Regions from separate parts of the Sporosarcina siberiensis genome, predicted to be linked through region 1. Evidence: riboswitches for the same ligand, from Rfam matches in the RefSeq annotation. Region 1 holds a riboswitch; the other holds the start of a gene.
The links. A riboswitch is a leader RNA that binds a small molecule or an ion and turns the genes downstream of it on or off. The one in region 1 is predicted to bind FMN.

Region 1 (11,737 bases):
ATTTTGCAACAGTCGATTCACTATTTTCCTATCTCCCTTTTTATGAGCAGCGAATAGGATGGATTGTTCCAGCTATTGTTGGGGGAATCATTGGTTTTGTACTCACCTTTTTTACTAAAAAAAGAAACTAATGCTATAATGAATACTAATTCATTATTTAGGGGGAAAGCTTTATGACACTGAACTTTGACGAAATGGAAATGACTGCAATTTGGAATGAAATCAATTCAAAATTGAACGAAGAACCCGGTCCTATCGAAGAAATCCATACATCTTATTCTTTTGACCTGTCAGGTGATGACGGTGGATTATTCGGATTAAGGATTGCAGACGGGAAAGCTGAAACACTTATCGGCGATCCTGGTGAAGTTGATTGTGCTCTTTCAATGAGCGTAAAAGATTTTAAAAAATTATTAGCCGGAAACTTAAATTCCACTGCTTCTTATATGCTTGGGAAACTTAAAGTAAAAGGTAATCTCGGACATGCACTTAAACTCGAAAGTTTATTGAAGAAATATACGTTTTAAATTAAATTAGACCGCCAATTCGAATATGAATTGGCGGTTTTTAAATTAAACTTATTCACTGTATATATACAACCGAAGAACAATTTCCAAGTACATTGAAGTAGGAACGAATTAGATTTGTTTCAATAAATTCGCCATTTCTATTGCAGCACTTCCAGCATCCCACCCTTTATTACCAGCCTTCGTACCTGCACGTTCAATTGCTTGTTCGATTGTATCTGTAGTCAATACGCCGAAAATCACTGGGATACCTTCTGACATATTTATTGCGGAAACGCCTTTTGCAACTTCGCTGCAAACATAGTCAAAATGCGGTGTTGCACCACGGATTACTGTACCAAGTGTAATGACTGCATCATATTTTTTAGATGAGGCCATTTTCTTAGCTACAAGTGGGATTTCGTATGCACCCGGTACCCAAGCGATGTCTACATTATTATTATCTACACCGTGGCGACGTAGCGCATCCTCAGCACCACTTAATAATTTCCCTGTAATAAATTCATTAAATCTAGAAACTACAATTCCTATTTTCAAATCCGTTCCTACTAAATGTCCTTCATACACGTTACCCATCTAAATTCCCCCTCAACTATGCAATAAATGCCCAAGCTTATTTTTCTTCGTTTCCATATAACTCTTATTCTCAACTTTCACCGGCATTTCAATTCGAATTCGTTCGGTTATTTCAAGTCCATATCCCGCAAGTCCAGCTACTTTTCGCGGATTGTTTGTCAGAAGATGGATTGATGTTAAACCTAAATCTTGTAAAATTTGCGCGCCGATTCCGTATTCTCTTAAATCGTCTGGAAATCCTAATTTCTCATTCGCTTCAACGGTGTCGTATCCTTCTTGTTGCAATTTGTATGCTTTCATTTTATTAACAAGGCCAATGCCTCGCCCTTCCTGACGCATATACAATAGGACCCCTTTACCCGCTTCTTCAATTTGCGCAAGTGCTGCTTGAAGCTGTGGACCGCAATCACATCGATGTGAACCGAATACATCCCCCGTTAAACATTCTGAATGCACTCGAACAAGAATATTCTCTGAAGACTCAATATCTCCTTTTACTAAAGCAATATGTTCCCGTCCAGTAAGCTTTTCAGTATAGGTAACTGCATTGAATCGCCCGAAATCTGTTGGAAGATCTACTTCAACAACACGTTCAACAAGAATTTCATTTTTCCTGCGATACTCAATTAAGTCTTGAATTGTCAAAATGACTAAGTCCAAACGGTTCGCGATTTCTGTTAATTCCGGACCTCTCGCCATCGTGCCATCGGCGTTCATAATCTCGCATATGACTCCGACAGGTTCAGCACCGGACAATATAGCCAGGTCGACTGCTGCCTCTGTATGGCCAGCCCGCTTCAGAACGCCACCAGATTTCGCGATTAACGGAAAAATGTGACCCGGCCTTCTAAAATCAGAAGGACTGACATTTTCCTCGAGCATTTTCAACACCGTTTCCGAACGTTCAAATGCTGAAATTCCCGTATGGCATTCCGCATGATCAATACTAATCGTGAATGCCGTACCGTGAACATCACTATTGTTTTCAGTCATAAGCCCAAGCCCCAATAGTCTTGATTTCTCCTCATCTATCGGTACACAAATAAGTCCTCGTCCTTCAATTGCCATAAAATTGATCATTTCAGGAGTTGCGTATTTACCAAGTGCAATGAAATCTCCCTCGTTTTCACGATTCTCATCATCCACAACGATAATGGCCTTCCCTTTCTTCAATTCTTCAATTGCTTTTTCTACTGACGCATACATCTACTTCGTCTCCTTAGTCGAGAAATCCACTTTCGACAAGCTTATCCATTGATAAACTGCCAGATGAACTCCCTTTATCGGGTTCCATTAGTCGTTCAATATATTTTGCAAGCATATCGCATTCAACATTCACTTGGTCTCCAATACGTTTTCGACCGATTATAGAATCATCCTGCGTAACCGGGATTAGCGATATAGTGAAACTTTTATCCGTCACACCAAAGACCGTTAGAGAAGTTCCATCTACAGTAACCGAGCCTTTCATAATAAAGTACTTTAGAAAATTCGAAGCAATTCCAATTTCCATATAGATTGCATTTTCTTTTTTCCCGACTGAAACAATTTCTCCGATACAGTCCACATGTCCACTCACAAAGTGGCCACCGAAACGGCCATTCGCACGCATTGCACGCTCCAAATTGACACGACTTCCCGTTCGAAGCGATTGCATTGTTGTTGCTTTCACAGTTTCAGGCATGACGTCAACCGTAAAATGGTTCCTTGAATAATCCGAAACAGTTAAACAAACACCATTTACTGCGATACTATCGCCTTTTTCAACATTCTCAAGAACTTTATCACAACGCAACAATATTCTAAGCGAGTTTGAACCTTGCTGAATCGTTGTCACTGTTCCAATTTCTTCTACAATTCCAGTGAACAAGATCAATCATTCCTCCTATCAATTGCGCCTCGGCGTAATTGCGTCCAGATTTTTTCGAGTTGGCTCGAAAAGCTCACCTAAAAATCTGTGACATCCGCCGGAGGCTTTAACTTAATTCAGCCTCGGTTTGACTTCCGGCTGAATTAAGTTAAAAAGCGCGCATGCAAACGGATATCTTCACCGATTTGGCGCACATCTATAAAGTTTAGGGATTCACTTTCTGACATGAAGTTGCGATCTTTATTTATAAATAGAAGCTTGCCATTACCAATCAGTTTTGGAGCCATGTACAAATAAAGTTCATTTGCAAGACCCGCGTCAATAAAACTCGAATGAATTTGACTGCCGCCTTCTACAAACAACGTCATAATTCCCTTTTTTGCAAGACGACCTAAAACTTCCTCCAAAAAATTCACTTCATTAGAAATCGACTCAACAGTTACGAGTGGAAAATCTAAAAAAGCCGTTTCCGCATTATCGGAATCGTGTGTAAAAATAATGGTTTCTACAGCACCATCAGTGATGACATTTGCTGTTTTTGGCGTCCTTAGATGCCGGTCTAAAATAATACGTTTTGGGTTCTTTCCACCATGGGGCAAACGGGTGGTGAGGAAAGGATTATCATGAAGTACGGTTTGTACGCCGACCAAAATTGCGTCATGGATATGGCGGAGGTGATGGACATCGGTTCTTGCAGCTTCCGAAGTAATCCATTTGCTGTCCCCAGTTCGCGTTGAAAGCCGACCGTCTAGTGTTGCGGCTGCTTTCAAGGTGACGTATGGTTTCCCGTAGTGAATAAAATGAAAAAATGCTCGATTTAACTGCTCTGCCTCGGCTTGTAAAATACCGGTAATCACTTCAATACCGGCAGCTTTAAGAAGCTTGATTCCTTTTCCATTTACAGCAGGAAACGGATCAATAGACGCAACGAAAACACGGCGAATGCCACTCGAAATTATAATATCTGTACACGGCGGTGTTTTCCCGCTATGGGCACATGGTTCGAGTGTCACATAGAGATCTGCACCTACAGATTTCGAGCCTGCCATCATTAGTGCATGAACTTCAGCATGAGGTGACCCGGCTTTTAAATGGGCACCCGTTCCAATGATTTCGTTATCTCTCACACAAACTGCTCCGACTAGTGGATTCGGCGACGTTTGTCCTTCAGCACTGCGTGCCAGTTCAAGAGCAAGTTTCATATAAATTTTAGGTTCCATAACGATTCCCCCTTTCAGGTAGAGGGCAGAGCCTACGAACATAGCATGAATAACCAAACAACTTCTCCCATCCAGACTTTAACTGTCGGTGCTAGATTTACACTAGCTCCACCGTCTTCCAAAAAGGAAGGCCGGGTCACGGACTAACGAGCCATTGCTCGATCACCGTCGGTAAGGAATTTCACCTTGCCCCGAAGAGTTTGTTTATACATACCGATTTAAAGTTACCACATTACTTGGAACATATCAAAAATCATTTTACGAACCGACGAAATACTTCATAAAAGAAATTATTTTTTGAATATTGTAACGATGCTCTTAAAATGCTACTATATACATAGAATCATTTGTTGAAGAAAGGGGAAAATAGATGAATAAGCTTATTATTTCATTCGCTTTAACAATTTCTTTGACAGCATTTCTCATAGTTGGACCTGCAAAGGCAAACACTGAGTTTCACACTGTCCAATTAGGCGATACGCTGTGGAAAATTGCTACAAAGTATAATGTAACGGTGGATGAATTAAAGAATGCGAATGCCCTCGTTTCCGATACCATTCGTTTGGATCAGAAACTGAATATTTCTATGCAAACATCTACTACGCCGAAAGTTCAAATTCCAGTAAAAAGTTCTATTACGGCTTTTCAAGCAGGGAAAAAGGTGACACTACCCGCTCCTGAAAAAGTATTTTCTAAGCCAGTAGCAAATATTTTCACTACACCGACAAAGCCTCTTTCCGGATCATCTCAGGACACTTTCGACAAGGTTATTGAGTTGTCTCATGCCCTATTAGATACACCTTACAAATGGGCTGGTGTGACTGCAGACGGTTTTGATTGCAGCGGTTTCATCTATTATGTTTATAAAGAAGCGGGACTTGACGTTAAGCGATTCGATACGATTGCATTGCATGCTAATTCTATCAATGTCGAAGAACCCGTACCTGGTGATTTACTCTTTTTTGAAAATACATATCGCAGTGGCATTTCACATGCCGGTATTTATATTGGCGATGGACAATTCATTCATGCCGGTTCAAAAAAAGTTGAAATATCTTCTATTAAATCGGGTTATTGGAAAGATAAATTTACAGAATCCAAACGTCTCAATAGTTTTCTAAAATAAGAGAACCTGCCACTAACCACTGTTTTCCGTTCCGAGCGGACGCGTTCCACTAGCGAAGAATATAAACCATTCTTCTTAGGGCCGGGCGGTAAGCCACATCGGAGTGTTTGAGCCGTGGTCAACAGGATGTTGATTATGCAGTCGTTGCGACAGGACGTCGCGTACTTAGACTGCCTCTGCACTCCAATCAGCTATAAAGCCTGGTAAATATAAGTTAGGTGAAAATAGAAAACAAGTAAGATTCTATTTAGAAAACTAGTCGTGCAAAATTATTATACCTTAGGAAAGAAACGGGGTTTTTGGACCAGAAAATTTAAAAAAACAGGAAGTTGTGGATTGATCCACAACTTCCTGTTTTTTTAATACCAGTCTTTTATTAACGTGCTGAGTAGCCACCGTCGATTACAAGCTCTGCGCCTGTGATGTATGAAGCTTCATCAGAAGCTAAGAACAATACTGCATTGACAACGTCAACAGGTTGTCCAAGACGCTGGAGTGGTGTCATTTTAATAAGACCCGCAACCACGTCTTTTGAAGACTCCAGACCTTTTGTCATAGGTGTTTCGATAATTCCAGGGAAAACTGTGTTTACACGAATTCCATGTTTCCCGAAATCTGCTGCGGCTGCACGTGAAATTGCACGAACGGCACCTTTAGATGCTGAGTAAGGATTAAGACCCATTCCAATTAATGCTGTGTATGAGGAAATGTTAACAATTGAACCCTTTTTCACTTTTTCCATATGTGGTGAAACGTGCTTCATTCCAAGGAAAGGTCCAAAACTGTTGATGTCTGAAAGTCTGCGCCAATCTTCTATTGTAATATCATTAATTCCTTTTTCAGTGGAAATTCCTGCGTTATTTACTAATATATCAATTTTTCCGAGCTCAGTGATTGTTTTTTCTACCGCTGCTTGCCAGTCTTCATCTGATGTAACATTTAGTTTTACGATGGATACTTGTTCATTTTTGCCCCACTTTTCTTCAAGTGCTGCTTCGTTAATGTCTGCTGCGATAACCTTTGCACCTTGTGCTGCAAACATTTCAACCATTAATTCTCCCATTCCAGATGCTCCACCTGTAACAAATGCTACTTGATCTTGAAACTTTTTCATATAAAACTCTCCTTCATAAATATACTTTGACGTCTAAATAGTATACCCGTTTACTACTTAATGCAAACCATTTGTATTACATCCTAAACTTATATCATCTTGTAGATTTATCACTTTATTGATATACTATAGGTAGGAAGTTACAAAAAATCTATATATATCTTGAGCGGAGTGAAAATTGTATGTTCAAGGACAACCGATATCTTAATTATAATGCTGCTGGATTCCAAAAGGATCTAATCGCAGGTATCACTGTCGGTATTGTAGCCATTCCTCTGGGGATGGCTTTTGCGATTGCGTCTGGAGTCAAGCCGGAATATGGACTTTATTCAACTATAGTTGCTGGCTTACTGGTAGCACTGTTTGGAGGATCACGTTTCCAAATTGCCGGTCCTACCGGAGCCTTTATCCCAATACTACTGGCTATCGTTTTACAATACGGATATGAAGATTTATTAATCGCAGGATTTCTTGCAGGTGTTTTTCTCATTATTATGAGTCTTGCAGGTATTAGTAGTTTAATACATTTTGTTCCCAGGTCTGTAACCATTGGTTTTACAACTGGGATTGCAGTTATTATTTTTACAGGTCAATTGGGGAACTTTCTTGGTTTGACCGGAACTAAGCAAAATGAATTTTTTCATGAAAACATGATTGGCCTCACACAACAATTTCATACAATAAACTTTTACAGTATTGCAATCGCCCTTATTGGTTTGGCCGTTATTATATTTCTTCCAAAGATTGCACCACGAATTCCTATACTGCTCGTTGCGCTTTTAATACCTACAATTGTTTCAGTGCTTGTATTCCCTGGAAAATTGGAAACGATTGGCACAGCATTTGGTGGGATACCTAATTCGTTTCCGCCATTCAAAATTCCTGAATTTACTTTCACAAAAATATTGAACTTATGGCAACCCGCGCTTATTATAGCGTCACTCGGCGCCATTGAATCTCTTTTATCAGCGGTCGTTGCAGACAGCATGAATGAAGGCGAAAAACACAATTCAAAACGTGAATTAATGGGTCAAGGGATTGCAAACTTAATTACCCCTTTATTTGGCGGAATACCTGCAACAGGCGCCATTGCCAGAACAGCGACAAATATTAGATCTGGTGCAGTCAGTCCAGTTTCTGGTGTTGTACAAAGTGTTTTTGTGCTTGCTTTCCTATTACTTTTCGCGCCGTATGCTTCCTATATCCCACTGGCAGCGATGGCTCCAATTCTAATGTTTGTGGCATGGAATATGAGTGCACGAAAAGCCTTTACACATATTCTATCAATTCGTACTGGAGATTCTCTTGTTCTTCTCATAACATTTCTACTCACAATTTTTGTAAACTTAACCGTTGCGGTTCAAGTTGGACTTCTAATATCCGCTCTATCATTCCTTCGTAAAATGAGTGGTAAACTTTCACTATCTGAAGCAAAACCCTCAGAAGTTGAAATTGTAAAAGTTGCTTTTGGTAATAAAGATTTGTTGGATAAATATATAATCGAAGGTCCGTTGTTCTTCGGGACTGCCAAAGTTTTTGAAGATAAATATCCAAAAATCTTTACAACAAATGCAACAAAAATCATACTAGATATGGAGCATTTATCTGTCCTAGATGCAACAGGTGAAGCAGTTTTGTTCACACTATTAGAGGATGCAGATAAATCCGGAATTCAAATCATTATAAAACGACTACCAAAAAGCAAAATAGCATTGTTCAAGAGTAGTGGGCTGTATGATAAAATCGGAGAAGAAAACTTTTTCATGTAAAATAATCTGTGTAAACAAAAAGGAAGGTTGCCAGTACAGGCGACCTTCCTTTTGTTGTTTAGTATGAAACTCTGAGACGCTTCTCGGCAATCTCTTTACTATCGTCTTTTCTTCTACTTTGTACAAACAATATGAGCAGCACAAATCCAAGTCCGACTCCACCTGAAAGGAGTCCTGGAATAATCAACATCATTCCAGCTCCAAAGAGTATTAAACGTTCCCAAACTCTTGAAGTTCGAATAAAGTATCCAATTACCGCACTACTAACCGCAACCATTCCAAGGATAGCTGTAGAAACACCAAGTATTAGTTTAATCGGTGTCGCATCTACCATGACAAGGATTGGATTGTAAATAAAGACATATGGGATAATGAAGGCCGCAATGGCAAGCTTAACCGCTGTGACCCCAGTCTTAAACGGATTGGCTTTGGCTATCCCCGCCCCAGCATAAGCAGCTAAACAAACAGGCGGTGTGATATCCGCTACAATTCCAAAATAGAACACAAACATATGAGCAGCAAGTGGAGCTACACCAAAATCATTGATAAGAGCCGGTGCAGCAATTGTTGCAGTTACAACATAGTTTGCCGTCGTAGGTAATCCCATACCTAGAATAATACAGGCAATCATCGTAAAGAAGAGTGCCAATATGAGATGACCGTTTGCTAAAGCGATAATTCCAGCAGCAAATTTTGAACCGAGACCGGTTATACTTACAACACCTGCGATAATTCCAGCTGTCGCAACAGCTGAAATAACTGGAAGCGCTACTCGAGCACCTTGTTCTAACACATTGATGACTTGACGGAAGTTCATCCGTGATTCTTTACGAACGTACGACACTAAAAATGCAGATAAAATACCAAACAATGCTGCACGTTGAGGTGTGTATCCAATCATAATCGTTCCAATTATAACGAATAAAGGAATCAGCATATATCCATTTTGAATCATCAATTTCCTGAAAATAGGAAGTGATTCTTTTGGCATTCCTAGAATTCCAAGTCTTTTCGCTTCAAAATGCGTTCCAATGAAAATTCCAGTAAAATATAGAAGTGCTGGTATCAACGCTGCAAGCATTATTGTACCGTAAGAAACACCTAAATATTCCATCATGATGAAAGCTGCTGCTCCCATCATTGGTGGCATAATTTGACCACCTGTTGATGCCGATGCTTCGGTAGCTCCTGCAAATTCTGGTGTAAACCCAGCTTTTTTCATCATCGGGATTGTAAATGAACCCGAAGCAACTGTGTTACCAACAGAACTACCGGATACGGATCCTTGAAGAGCACTTGCGACAACTGCCGCTTTAGCTGTTCCTCCAGTGAAGCGTCCTGTTAAAGAGAAGGCGATATCATTAAAGAACTTACCAATTGGCGTGTTAATGAGAATAACTCCGAAGAATAAGAACAGATAAATGAATTTCGCCGATATTTGAATTGGTGTTCCAAATACTCCACTTTCTCTAAACCATAAATTTGGTCCCAGTCGATCAATCGCAAAACCAGGATGCGAAAGTATTTGTGTTGGAATAAAATTACCAAAAATAGCATATAAGATTGCAGCACTCGCAACGAGTACGATTGGTAAACCAACCGTTCGACGAGTCGCTTCCAAAACGAGTATGACTCCGAGTATGGAAACAATTATATCAATTGTGCTGTAACCTGAAATTCGGCTTTGCAATATTGAATCGAAAAAAAATATTTTATGGTACGTCACATACATCGCCGTTATAGCAAGAAGGACATCATACCAGGGTACTGTCTTTTGCGTTCTCATCCATTCTCTTTTTGCAGGGTATAAAAGAAATACAATTCCAAGCGCAGTCCCAAGGTGAACTGCACCTTGTTTCTGCGTTGGAAGTGTACCAAAGTAGCCTGTATAAAGATGAAACAATGTAAGTGAGACGCCTAGAAACATGACAACCCAAGTCCACTTCCCTATTTGAGTGCGGAATTGGTTTTCCTTATCATACTTTTCTAGTATCGCTTGTGCATCTAAATCTTTATTCTTTGTCATTCGGCGTCCTCCTTACATTTCAGTAAACGATAGTTCATATTATTTCAGATCACCAAAAGTATTGATTTTTGTCTTTTCACGTGTCACGATTTGAACAACTTCAGGATAGATATGTCCGATAAACGCTGCGTTTGGTACTTCGCTTCCGGCAAACTCTCCTTCACCATTCTGTGCAAGTAGTGCAGGAACGTGTACAGTCATTCCAACGTCCATAAGTCCATCACGAATTGAAGCAAGGTTTTCAACTGAAGCACCAGTTTCAGTGTTTGTTACGTTAACTCCATCGATATATTTATTCCAAAGTGACGCCATTTCTCCACCAAGTGGATAGTACGTTCCACCTTGACTACCTGTTCCAAGAATAAATTCTGATTTACGGCTTCCTTCATCTGCTGTTAAATCTGCAACTTCAGCATCTACTGTTAAGCCCATTTCTTCATAATAACGTTTTGCACCAGGGTGAATCTTAAGACCCTCTAAACCACGTAAAGCATTTTCAAGTGTCATTTGTTTTGCTTGAGCATGTGTGTTTTCACTCGCATTTTCAACCATACTCTTCGCTAACTCATAACCAAGTTGGTCATCGATTGTATCTGTATTACCAACCAAAATCGCGTAAGCTGTTACTGTTTCTACATCTTCCGTCATGAAATCATACGTATCTTTCGGAATTGTTAAGCGCTTATAACCTGAGTTTTCTTCGATATACTTAATCGCTTCATCTGAAAGGCTAAGCATTTTCACGTCTCCTGCAGAAGCTTGTAAACTCTCAATGCTTCCTGCTGGTAATCCTAGAATACCAATTGAAACGTCGATATTACCATCTTGTACGCCATCTGCTGCATCTCCAAATCCTTCTTGGAATGCTTTGTAGTCGTCGTCTCCGATATCATAAGCTTTTAAAATTAATTTTGAAACGTTATTTGTTTCACTTGCTGGTGGTCCTATTGCTACGTTTTTCTTTCCGCCCCCACACGCTGCTAAAATAAGCATTAAACCCATTACTAAAATTAACAATCCACCTAATTTTCTGTTTTTCAAAATTGAATCCCCCTTTTTTATTGTACGTTGAAACCGCTTCCAAACTCTTCGAAGCAACTTTTACATGTTGCTCTTTTCATGTTGAATACTGATTATATCATTATACTCATAACTTAGGTAGTACTATTTTATCTTTTCGCAATAAAGTTACTAATCTTTCAAAGCATCCACCAATTTCCCATTGTATGAATTGCTCGTCCTATATATACTTCATTTCATTATTAAGTACAAAACGAAACCTTTGAATCTCTAAGCTAGAAATACAAAGGCTTCTTTCTTATACTCAATCCACTTTATCAATCAGTATTGTTGCAATTTCTGGGAAGAATGATAAAACAACCATAAATACAACCATTATAATAGCATACGGGATTACACCTTTTACAATTTCATTGATCGTATTCGACCGATCCAGCCCTTTTAAGACAAAGAGATTCAGTCCCACAGGTGGTGAAATAAGCGCCAATT
Region 2 (11,737 bases), on a different contig from region 1:
CTTTCATTAATTACAAGAGTTTGTGTACATCTATTTGTTATACTAAGTTGTGGACTAGTGGGTTAGGGGGTTATGAGCATGACTCATTTGAGTGATAAAGAAAAACTTCGGGCATCAAAGAAAAAGAAACGTCTTATAATTAGGACGATCATATTATTCATACTTGTCTCGGCAGTCATTTTTGCAATCTTAACGAAAAAAGATGTGAAAATGTTGAAAGTTGGCGATCAAGCTCCTGACTTTGAGCTCGTTGATTTAGAGGGGAATAAACATAGGCTGTCTGATTATAGGGGCGAAGGTGTTTTCCTTAATTTCTGGGGAACTTGGTGTGCTCCGTGTAAGAGGGAGATGCCTGCTATGGAAAGAATGCATGCTGAATTTGAAGACAAAGGTGTCCACATTTTAGCAATAAATATTAAAGGCTCTGATTTACAAGTTGAAACCTTTAGAGATGATTATGGATTAACGTTTCCTATTGCTATTGATAAAGATGAAAGTGTGAAGGAAGCTTATACTATAAAGCCTTTACCTACTACATTTATTATCAATAAGGATGGGAAAATCGAAAAGATTATAATACGGGAAATGTCGGAAGCTGAAATTCGTGGCTATATGGAAAGCATTCAACCCGAGTAAGGAGCACATTTGAAATGAGCGAAATTAAATGCCAATGCGGGCATACTAATCCTTTTGGTACAGTGCTTTGTGAGAAATGTGGTCGGCCACAAACTGAGGCAGCAAAAGAAAGTACGCTCGTCGATATGAGGTATGAAGGTTCTGCGAGAAGATCTCAAACATACAATAAATCGATTATTGATCGTATATGGAACTTCTTTTCAAGCGTCAAAATAGGGATAAGCATCATTGTTGCAGTACTCGCAACATCGGCAATCGGAACAATGTTCCCTCAGAAAATGTATGTAGCTGCATCAACAGATGCGGAGTACTTAGCTTATTATGAAAGGCTTTATGGCTTTGCTGGTACTCTTTATTATAAACTTGGTTTTTATGATATGTATTCAAGCTGGTGGTTCAAAATATTAATAGGAATGCTTTGTACTTCAATCATTATCGCTAGTATAGATCGAGTCATTCCACTTTATAAATCACTAAAACTACAAAAGACGAAAAGACATCCTTCATTTATGAAACGTCAACGTGTATATGGTGTGGGAAAAGTTTCTGATGTAGATGATTCATTCGAAAAAGCAGAGAACAAATTAAAAGAATTGAAATATAAAGTAAAAGTAGAAGATGGAGCGATACTTGCAGAGAAAAATCGTTTTGCAAGATGGGGCCCTTACGTAAATCACACGGGTCTTATTATATTCTTTTTCGGTATATTATTGCATGGTATTCCTGGGTTTTATGTAGATGAAACGATGTGGCTTCGAGAAGGTGAAACACGTTCGATTCCAGGTGCTCCAGGTTATTATTTAAAGAATAATAAATTCATCATAGAGAATTATACGAAAGAAGATTCTGGACAAGTTTTTGAAACAGCACTTGATCGTGTTGGAATGATTGCCAAAAATTATCAAACGGATGTTAGTTTATATAAGAAAGAAACAGACGGTTTGCCTGGGCAATCGGAGAACCTGGAGTTTCAAAAAGACTATTCCATTATTGTGAACAAACCATTGACGTTTGATGGTTATTCTGTTTTTCAAATGGACTATCGTTTAGATGAGTTATCAGCGATGACTTTCCAACTTACTGAAAAGGCAACTGAGAAATCACTTGGAGAGTTTACAGTTGATCTTGTTACACCTGAACGTATCTACGATCTAGGTAATGGTGCAACCGTTGAACTAAAAAACTACTTTCCTGATTATAATGGTGTAGAAGATGGGGTACCTGTTTCGAAATCGCCAATACCAAATAACCCAGCATTTATTTTCAAAATGACTACACCCGCTAAAACGGATGGGGAAATGAGTTTTGTTGCAATTCGTCAAACGCTGGAAACAGAAGTGAATGAGTACAAAGTGAACTTTGTAAGTGCAGAAACGCGTGATATTTCAGGACTTACAATTCGTAAAGATAAAACATTGTATATTCTAATCCTTGGAGGCATTATCTTTATGATTGGTGTTACACAAGGAGCTTATTGGAATCACAGACGAATTTGGGTTCAAAAAGGTGAAGATGATGAAATGCTTATCGCAGCTCATACAAATAAAAACTGGTTTTATTTGAAAAAAGAAATTGATATTGTAAAAGACTATGCCAACTTACCAATTTATGAAGATAGAGAAGACTCCGATTCCCAATTGGATGATCAGGAAGGAGATTTTAAATAATGGATTTAGCATCGTGGAGTTCTAATTTACTACTTATTTCATTCTTTTCATATTTAGTCGCAACACTCTTTTTTGGGGGTGCGGTGAAAGGTGCCAAGTCCAAAGAAACATATAACAATAATAAATGGGGAAATATTGGTATTACAATTACCACTATTGGTTTCCTAACACATTTGGGTTACTTCTTTACGCGTTGGGGCGCTTCTGGACATGCCCCATTAAGTAATATGTTCGAGTTTACAACTGCGTTTGCAATGATGTTAGTCGGATCATTTATAATGTTGTTCTGGATGTATAAAACGCCTTCTCTAGGTTTGTTTGCACTACCAATCGCAATAATAATTATTGGCTATGCAAGCATGTTTCCTACTGAAATAACACCACTTATACCAGCACTTAATAGTTATTGGTTATGGGTGCACGTAAGTACTGCAGCACTCGGTCAAGCAATTTTTGCAATTGGTGCTGTAGCGGGACTTGTATTCTTACTTAAAAATGTGGATATGACTAAGAAGTCGAAATCTAGTTTTTGGTTGGAATCTGTTATGTTCGTACTCGTCTTAACACTGGGTTTCATTTTATCATCCACTGCATTTTCCGTTGCAGGTTACGAAGCTGAGTTTACTTATGTCAATAAAGATGAGCAAACACAGAAAATGATTTATCATTACCCACCGTTATTTGGTTTAAATGAATATGTTGCACAAACGCCCGATAGAATGACGCCTCTTGTCGAAATGCCTGCAATTGTTAATGCTAAAACATTAACGACATTGGTTTGGTCAGTAATGACGGGAATCGTATTGTACCTGTTGATGCGACTTATTATTCGTAAACCAATTGCTGCATTATTCCAGCCTCTTGCTCGGAAAGCGAACTCCCAGTTAATGGACGAAATCGTCTATCGCTCGGTTCTAATTGGTTTCCCAGTGTTTACACTTGGCGCGCTTATATTTGCCATGATATGGGCACACGAGGCGTGGTCAAGATTCTGGGGATGGGATCCAAAAGAAGTATGGGCTCTTATTACTTGGCTCTTTTATGCAGCATTTCTACATTTGCGACTCTCCAAAGGTTGGGAAGGTAAGAAATCTGCATGGCTCGCGGTTATTGGATTCGTCATAATTATGTTTAACTTAATTGTCGTAAACTTAATTCTTGCTGGATTACACTCATACGCTTAAAAGCGGCTGTATAAGCAGTGTTCTTTAGGGCTGTACGGAAATGCTTCACTTTCCGTACAGTCTTTTTATTTCCATTTTAGCGTAGCGATTGTACAATGGTAATTAGATGTGATTGAAGGGAGAAGTTATACATGGATGAAAAAGTTACTTTACTAATTGTTGATGATGAGGATAGAATCCGTCGTCTATTAAATATGTACCTAACACGTGAAGGTTATGAAGTTGAAGAGGCTGAAGATGGTGCCCAGGCGCTCGAGATGGCTCTTGCGAATAACTATGATTGTATTTTACTCGATCAAATGATGCCTGAAAAAGATGGGCTTGAAGTTTTAATTGAATTAAGAGAGCAAAAACAAATGACGCCGGTTATTATGTTGACTGCAAAAGGAGAAGAATCTGACCGTATTACGGGCTTAGAATCAGGTGCGGATGATTACATAGTTAAGCCGTTTAGTCCTAGGGAAGTTGTTTTGAGGGTTAAAGCAATTTTGCGAAGATCCGTAACTTTCCCGGGTGTGGCATCTACTTCTGCTTCAAAAGATTTAGTTGTCTTTCCTCAGTTAACAATTGATCACGATGCTCACCGAGTAACGGCTGAAGGCCAAGAGGTGAACTTAACACCAAAAGAATACGAGTTATTGTATTTTCTTGCAAGGTCACCAGATAAGGTATTCGATCGAGAACAACTATTAAAAGAAGTATGGCATTATGAGTTTTTTGGAGACCTACGAACTGTTGACACGCACGTTAAAAGACTTCGTGAAAAGCTGAACAGAGTTTCCGAAAGCGCGGCTAAAATGATCGTTACAGTTTGGGGTGTCGGATACAAATTCGAGGCCCACAATGAATAGAATATGGAACTCAATCGTCGGGAAGCTATGGGCAACCATACTGCTTCTCGTTACTTTTATTTTATTTATTGTTACTGCGCTGCTTTTAGAGTTTCTAGATAATTTTCATACAGAACAAGCGGAAAATTCTTTGGAAAGAGAAGCTTACACGATTGCGAAAATTGTATGGCAGCATGAAGATGAAGCATCTAGACTTATCCCGATCGTTCAAGATATTTTGGATGAAGAAACGAATGCTATCATTTTAAACGAAAATAATGAAGTTACATATGCTTTTCAAAAAGGTTTAAATAAAGAAAGAATTGAACAAAAGATTCTTTCTGAACCTGCATTTAAAAAGGTTGCTACTACCGGGAAACCAGTGTTTAAAGAAATGATTTTACCGTCTAGTGTTGAACAAAATGTTATGGAAAAATACATTGTTCTTGCGGATCCATTTATTTCAGAAAATGTAACCAAAGGAACTGTGTTTATATACCAAAGTCTTGAAGCAATACATAATACTACTAAAAGAACGACAACCATCGTAATCCTTTCAGCTTTTATTGCTTTTATTCTAACAACTATTTTTGCCTTCTTCCTCTCAACTCGAATTACTTCTCCACTTAGAGGTATGCGTCAAGCAGCATTTGAACTGTCCAAGGGGAATTTCGATACGACATTGCCCTCATTACAAAATGATGAAATCGGACAACTTGCTACGGCATTCAATCAAATGGGAAGGCAACTAAAATATCATGTTGAATTAATAAATCAGGAAAAAGAACAACTAGAAAGTATTCTAACTTCAATGACGGATGCGGTAATCACTTTTAACAGAGATTATACGATTTTACTAAGCAATCCTCAAGCCGAAAGATTATTACAAAACTGGTACTTTAAAAATAATGCGACAGATAAAACTATACCGCCAGAAATATTTCATATGTTGGAGCATGTCCTATCCTTTTCAGAGGAAGTTGAGGACGAACTTGAACTTGGTGGACAATTTTACACCATCTCGATAAGTCCACTTTATAGCGGTAACAGTATACGTGGTGCTGTTGCGGTGCTTCGAGATATGACTGCGCAGCATCAGCTTGACAAGCTTAGGACTGATTTTATAGCTAATGTATCGCATGAGCTAAGAACGCCTATATCGATGCTCCAGGGGTATAGTGAAGCTATTTTAGACGGCGTTACTTCAAGTGATGAAGAACGCAATGAAATGGTGCAAATCATTCATGAAGAATCTAAAAGAATGGGGCGTTTAGTAACAGATCTATTGGATTTAGCTCGAATGGAATCCGGCCATATGATTCTGCATAAAAATGTATTTAATGTGACTCCGTTTTTGGAACGTGTAGTAAATAAATTCATGCAAACTGCCAAGGATGCGGAAGTTGAACTGGTTTTTAATTCATTGAAAGATATCGATCCTTTGTTAGATGCAGATGAAGATCGGCTCGAACAAGTATTTACAAATCTGATTGATAATGCGATTCGTCATACTCCAAGTGGAGGGAATGTTAGTCTCTCTGTCGAAATATACACAGATACTTGCGAAATTATAGTAACTGACACAGGTTATGGTATTCCTGAAGAAGATTTGCCTTTTATTTTCGAAAGATTTTATAAAGCTGATAAAGCTCGAACAAGTGGAAAAGGTGGTACAGGTCTTGGCCTTGCCATCGCCAAAAATATTATTGATTCACATGGCGGCATGATTTCTGCTAAAAGGGGTATTCATTCGGGGACTGTTTTTAAATGTGCATTACCATTAAAAAAAATGTAACTTTTATTTGTTTGAAACGACTACTAATATGAACGGGGGGATTGAATGGATGACTCCGTTTTCCATCGACTATATGAACAGTATCATTCTGATGTGTTCAGGTTTCTTATCTATTTGACAAGAGACAGGGACATAGCTGAGGATCTCTCACATGAAGTTTACGTGAGAGTAATGCGGGCATATAGCGGCTTTGAAGGGAAGAGTTCTGAGAAGACGTGGCTTTTTTCTATTGCAAAAAATGTTGCAATAGATCATTTTAGGAAAAACTCCGTTCGCAGAAAACATTCATTGGATAAATTCGATTGGGAAAAGAGTGAGCTCGTTTCATCGGGGATTTTACCAGATGAATCGGCTGTTTTAAATGAGGAAATGAAAGAACTGTTACACCAATTGGATACGTGTACCGGGGATCAGAAAGTAGTCGTTATTATGCGTTATTTCAATGATTTATCAATAGCTGAAACTGCCGAAGTGCTTGGTTGGACAGAAGGTAAAGTGAAAACAACACAGCATAGGGCAATCAAAGTATTACAAAGAAAAATGAGTGCTCTTCCTGTAGAAGGGGGAAACTAAATGACGGAAAATAAGTGGGATGATAAAAGCATTGAACAACTCCTTAGTGATATGCCGAATATTACTGACAACCGTTCGGAAAAGGAAGTTTTAATGCGTTTAAAGAAAGATGAACGCTTAAAATCCCCTGTTCTTACTAAACGGAAGAGATGGGTACCTGCAGTTGTTGCAGCTGCTGCGCTGGTCGTGTTAAGTTTACTAATACCATCTATGTTTAAGAAAAACGACGTGGCACTGACAAATAATTCATCAGATAAACAAATGGAAAGCAGAAGTATTGAAGAAAATGAAGCAAGTGAAGACAGTAAAATGGATTTTTTCTCTGATGATTCGGCAGCAAAAACTTCAGTCGAGGAAAATATGTTTGAATCATTTGCTGTTTACGAAAATGACATTGCCGGAGATACTGTTTTTCATTTAGGTCTTGCGGGCGATGCCGCTGAGAGTGTTCCTGTCACTTTTATAATCCCGGCTGAAAAAATTCGAGAAGACTTTGGAGAAGTTCAACCAACAAGTTTGGACTTATATAAAAAATATGCTGACCAAATTGATGAAGAGGCTTTTGGCTTCTCTGATTATCATCCGTATAAAGGATCGCTTTCAGTCGAAGGAGAAATGATTACGCATGTACTACCTACAGGACATAATTATGATATGGGGTCCGGGTCCATAGCTGTATACATTCACTCCCTACAAGATACATTTTATGGATTTAAACACATCCGTTTTGAAAATGAAGATGGTTCAATTCATGAGTTTGATCAAGCGGGTGAACCGAGCAAACCACTCGAATTGAAGAGTGGAAAAAACAATACAAACTACTACTTGTTTATTCAAAGTAATGGATTGGAATTTCTATCTTCAAACTTCTATAAATCATATGATTCGCTGGATAAAGCCTTACAGGAAATGAAAGTAAAGCCGAATGATATTTTTTTGCCTTTGATTCCCGATAATATCGATTTTAGTGTAACAATAGATAAGAATTTGGCTCGAGTAAAATTTGCTGAGACTTTAGATTTAAATCTAATGCTTCCTACAGAAGCTCTTCGAATGATAGAAGGCATGCTCCTGACAGCTGCAAGTTTTGATACGCAACTCCAATTTGAAAACATAAGTCAAGTGGAGTGGCAAAGATTTGACTTTACACAACCGTTACCAATGCCAATAGGGCCAAATCCAATGGAGTTTCTATTAAAATGATAAAAGCGCTTTGTAAACTGATTAGTTTACAAAGTGCTTTTTTTGATGTATGATAAAGTAGTAACATAATATTGATTCATCTTCGGGGCAGGGTGCAATTCCCGACCGGCGGTAATGGAAACTTAGTTTCCGAGCCCGCGAGCTTAACAGCTGATTCTGGTGAGATTCCAGAGCCGACAGTAAAGTCTGGATGGGAGAAGGTGAAGGTGCTGTCTTCTATTTGTGTTGTCCACAAAAAGGATTCTTATTTAGTGTGCCTTTCGATTCCCTAGAGCTTATTTGCTTTTGGGATATTTTTGATGGCATAAATAGTTGATTAGCCTTTCCTCTTTTGAAGTGAATCGCAAAAGGAGAGAGGAACAAATGAAAAACAAGAAGTTAAGACGAATGATTTTAGTCGCAATACTAGGGAGTATAGGAACTGTATTAATGCAGTTTAACTTCCCTTTACCCGCATTACCAGGATTCTTAAAAATTGATTTTGGAGAGATTCCAGCGGTATTGGCAGTAATGACAATGGGTCCAGTTGCCGGTATTGGAGTAGAATTAATCAAAAACGTTATGCATTGGTTTTTTACTGGTAGTCCTACGGGGGTTCCAGTTGGAGAAATAGCCAACTTTGTAACGGGATTGTTGTTTATTCTACCGATTTATTACATCTTCAATAAATTCCGTACAACAAAAGGTCTTGCAACTGGTTTAGTTATTGGAACACTTGCAATGGCTATAGGCATGAGCTTTCTGAATTATGTTGTCTTTTTACCGATGTACACATATTTCTTAAATATGCCATTAGTTACCGGTGATGCGATGTATACAATGATTGTACTTGGTATCTTACCGTTTAATTTAATTAAAGGTACAATACTTATGGTAATCTCGTTGTTGTTATTTAATAGTATGAAAAAATGGATATCTCAACAAAGAGCAGAATTAGCTTCATAATACTATGAATCACCCCGAAGTCATTTAGACTAAGGGGTGATTTTTTTAGTTCTGTATCGCATATAAATAAAAACCTCACAAAGTTGTGAGGTTTGGATAAAGATTATACTCTAGCAATTTAGAGTTAGTCTTCATATTTTAACGCATCTCCGTCAAAGGGAGCGTCTGCTACTTTTATTGAGTCAGTCGGACAACCGTCGAATGCATCCTCAAAGTCTTCCGTTAGTTCTTCTGGAACTTGGGCAGTACCCATGTTATCATCTAGAATAACGAAAGCGATTCCGTCGTCGTCATAATCGTAAATGTCAGGTGCTGCAGCCCCGCAAGCTCCACAAGCAATACATGTATCCTGATCAACGATTGTATATTTAGGCATTGTAAAACCTCTCCCCTTTTCTCCGTACCTAACAATTTGTCTACGGTTCTATTCTAAAGATGTTTTCAAAAGTTTTCAACCTAAAAACACTTTTTTAGAATGGTGGTGTCCATATAATGAAGTTATCATCAATTCTTTTAACAATTATAAGCCGAATGGATGGGGAAAGAACCATTTATAATGGACTCCATTTAATTCGCGGAAAAAAATCAGGACAAACACTGCAAGATGTTGAATACTATAACCTGAAAGCGTTTTTTGGTATTTGGCCCAAGTTGGGAACAGATTTATACGATGATGCTGTCAATTATTTAATAAAGTCAGGTTATCTATACATTGAGGAAAATTTAATTGTTAAAGTAACTGAAAAAGGGAAAAGATTTACATCGACTCTGCCAACCTATCAGTTTAATGGATGGGATTATAGAGGGAACGAAGTAACGTTTTTTTCTAGATTGTCACTTACGATTCAAACAATATCGAATTTCAGAGTGGGTTCCAAATTATTTATTCCCACGGAGAAGGATTATGAAGTTCAAACCTTTGTGAAAAATATACTCTATAAACAACCGATTAATAAGCCTGCATTTTCTATTGAAATTATGGAAGAACTTCAGCATTACATAGAATCAAGTAGAATGGTTGATTTACATAAAGTAATACTGCTGCATAGGCTTGGCGGATATGGGGTAACCGGCTGGACATGGAATCAGCTCTCAGAAAGTTTGAAACTTAATACTGTATCTATCCGTCTATATTTTATTGAGGGGCTACATATATTACTTGATGCTCTAGAAATGTCCCAAGAGGCACATTTTTTGCGAAAATTGACGTATAACATAAAAGTATCAACTTATCTGACGGATTCTGCTGCAACCACGAAAAGGTACTTTGAAGGTGGCTTGACTATGACCGCTATTGCGGAAATTCGTAAATTGAAAATGAGTACAATTGAAGACCACTTTGCTGAAATGTCTATTAATGATTCAAATTTTCCATTGAATGATTTTGTCGAAAATGAAGATGTTCAAGCAGTGATTAAAATGGCTTATTACTTACAGACGAGAAGATTACGTCTGTTAAAGAATGAATTTGATCATTTAACTTATTTTCAAATCCGTCTCATATTAGGTGCTATGAATGGAGGAGGGGAAGATGGAAATAAATGAAACAAATGAAACAAATAAAATCTATAACGTTTTAAAGGAAAGGTTTGGATTTACTGAATTTAGACCTGGACAATATGAGGTTATACGGGATGTTATTTCACGTAAAGATACAATTGCCATTTTACCAACTGGTAATGGGAAATCTCTTTGTTTTCAATTGCCGGGATATATGTCCTCGGGGATAGTGCTAATTATTTCACCACTGGTTTCACTTATGGAGGACCAAGTAGCGATAATGAAGCGAAATGGTGAAAAACAGGTTGTTGCATTAAATTCATTTTTAACTTTTAAAGAAAAAAATAGAATTGTTAAGAGTTTGCATGTATATAAATTCATCTTTATATCACCTGAAATGTTATTACAGCAAAATGTGATGACTGAACTTAAAAAAATAACTATATCTTTACTAGTAATTGATGAAGCTCATTGTATATCACAATGGGGATTTGATTTTAGACCGGATTATTTAAGAATTGGGGAATTTTTAAAGCATATTAACAAACCGACAATTCTAGCGCTTACAGCTACAGCTAATGATAAAGTTATTAAAGACATAAAAGATTATTTAGATTTGAATGACTCAGTAGTGCATAAATATTCGCTTGATCGACCTAATATTTCTTTTTCTATTATAAAAATGGAATCACAAAATGAAAAAACCAAGTGGATTCTTGACCGCGTAAAACAAAGCTCTGGATCGGGAGTTATTTACGTATCCTCTAGAAAACGAGCAGAAAGCCTAGCGCTCTTTTTAGCAGATAAAGGGTTGTCGATCGCATCCTATCATGCTGGTATGGAACAGGTAGATCGTGCCTTTGTGCAAGCTCAATTTATTAATGGAGAAGTGAAGTGGATTTGTGCTACAAATGCTTTTGGAATGGGTATACATAAAGGGGATATTCGACAAATAATTCATGATCAGTTCCCGTCAACGATTGCAGGATATATTCAAGAAATAGGAAGAGCGGGGCGTGATGGGAATTTATCGGCTGCTACGTTGTTGTTCTCGCCGGAAGATGAAAGAAAATCACGCTTTATTGTTCAAGAAGATTTCCCAACAGAAGTAGAAATTAAACAGTACACCAACTTATTAACTAGTGGGGTTTCAAATGAAGTTGCTAGTGAAATGGCTGGTATAAGTGAGACAAAACAACGAGTTTTAGAGTACTATTTAGAACGATTGTCTGTAGAAAACACAATTATTCGCTTAGAAGAAATTAGTTTAGAAAAAGAACAGGAATTGCAACAAATGCTTCAAATTATTCATTCAAACATATGTATAAGAGAACAGGTTTTGTCGTTTTTTGATGAAGAAGTAATTACTAGGCCAACACATTGCTGCTCGAACTGTGGGATCAC

Region 2: it holds a riboswitch for FMN, as region 1 does, so the genes downstream of both, ACFSFY_RS08595 (ECF transporter S component) here and ribD (bifunctional diaminohydroxyphosphoribosylaminopyrimidine deaminase/5-amino-6-(5-phosphoribosylamino)uracil reductase RibD) in region 1, are expected to answer to the same signal.

The regions. Positions count from the first base shown of each region.
Region 1 is NZ_JBHUGI010000004.1:96,224-107,960, reverse strand. Features, by position in the region: gene brnQ (branched-chain amino acid transport system II carrier protein) at 1-131, shown strand, start outside; gene ACFSFY_RS01890 (SCP2 sterol-binding domain-containing protein) at 174-527, shown strand; gene ribH (6,7-dimethyl-8-ribityllumazine synthase) at 639-1,103, opposite strand; gene ACFSFY_RS01880 (bifunctional 3,4-dihydroxy-2-butanone-4-phosphate synthase/GTP cyclohydrolase II) at 1,116-2,309, opposite strand; gene ribE (riboflavin synthase) at 2,323-2,973, opposite strand; gene ribD (bifunctional diaminohydroxyphosphoribosylaminopyrimidine deaminase/5-amino-6-(5-phosphoribosylamino)uracil reductase RibD) at 3,117-4,193, opposite strand; FMN riboswitch at 4,249-4,396, opposite strand; gene ACFSFY_RS01865 (C40 family peptidase) at 4,564-5,319, shown strand; gene ACFSFY_RS01860 (SDR family NAD(P)-dependent oxidoreductase) at 5,696-6,433, opposite strand; gene ACFSFY_RS01855 (SulP family inorganic anion transporter) at 6,616-8,202, shown strand; gene ACFSFY_RS01850 (TRAP transporter permease) at 8,261-10,228, opposite strand; gene ACFSFY_RS01845 (TAXI family TRAP transporter solute-binding subunit) at 10,268-11,269, opposite strand; gene ACFSFY_RS01840 (TRAP transporter large permease) at 11,553-11,737, opposite strand, start outside.
Region 2 is NZ_JBHUGI010000024.1:127,144-138,880, forward strand. Features, by position in the region: gene resA (thiol-disulfide oxidoreductase ResA) at 79-636, shown strand; gene resB (cytochrome c biogenesis protein ResB) at 651-2,303, shown strand; gene ccsB (c-type cytochrome biogenesis protein CcsB) at 2,303-3,487, shown strand; gene ACFSFY_RS08575 (response regulator transcription factor) at 3,619-4,338, shown strand; gene ACFSFY_RS08580 (ATP-binding protein) at 4,331-6,112, shown strand; gene ACFSFY_RS08585 (RNA polymerase sigma factor SigX) at 6,158-6,685, shown strand; gene ACFSFY_RS08590 (hypothetical protein) at 6,686-7,888, shown strand; FMN riboswitch at 7,963-8,094, shown strand; gene ACFSFY_RS08595 (ECF transporter S component) at 8,252-8,833, shown strand; gene ACFSFY_RS08600 (4Fe-4S domain-containing protein) at 8,958-9,209, opposite strand; gene ACFSFY_RS08605 (YpbB family protein) at 9,326-10,378, shown strand; gene ACFSFY_RS08610 (RecQ family ATP-dependent DNA helicase) at 10,365-11,737, shown strand, end outside.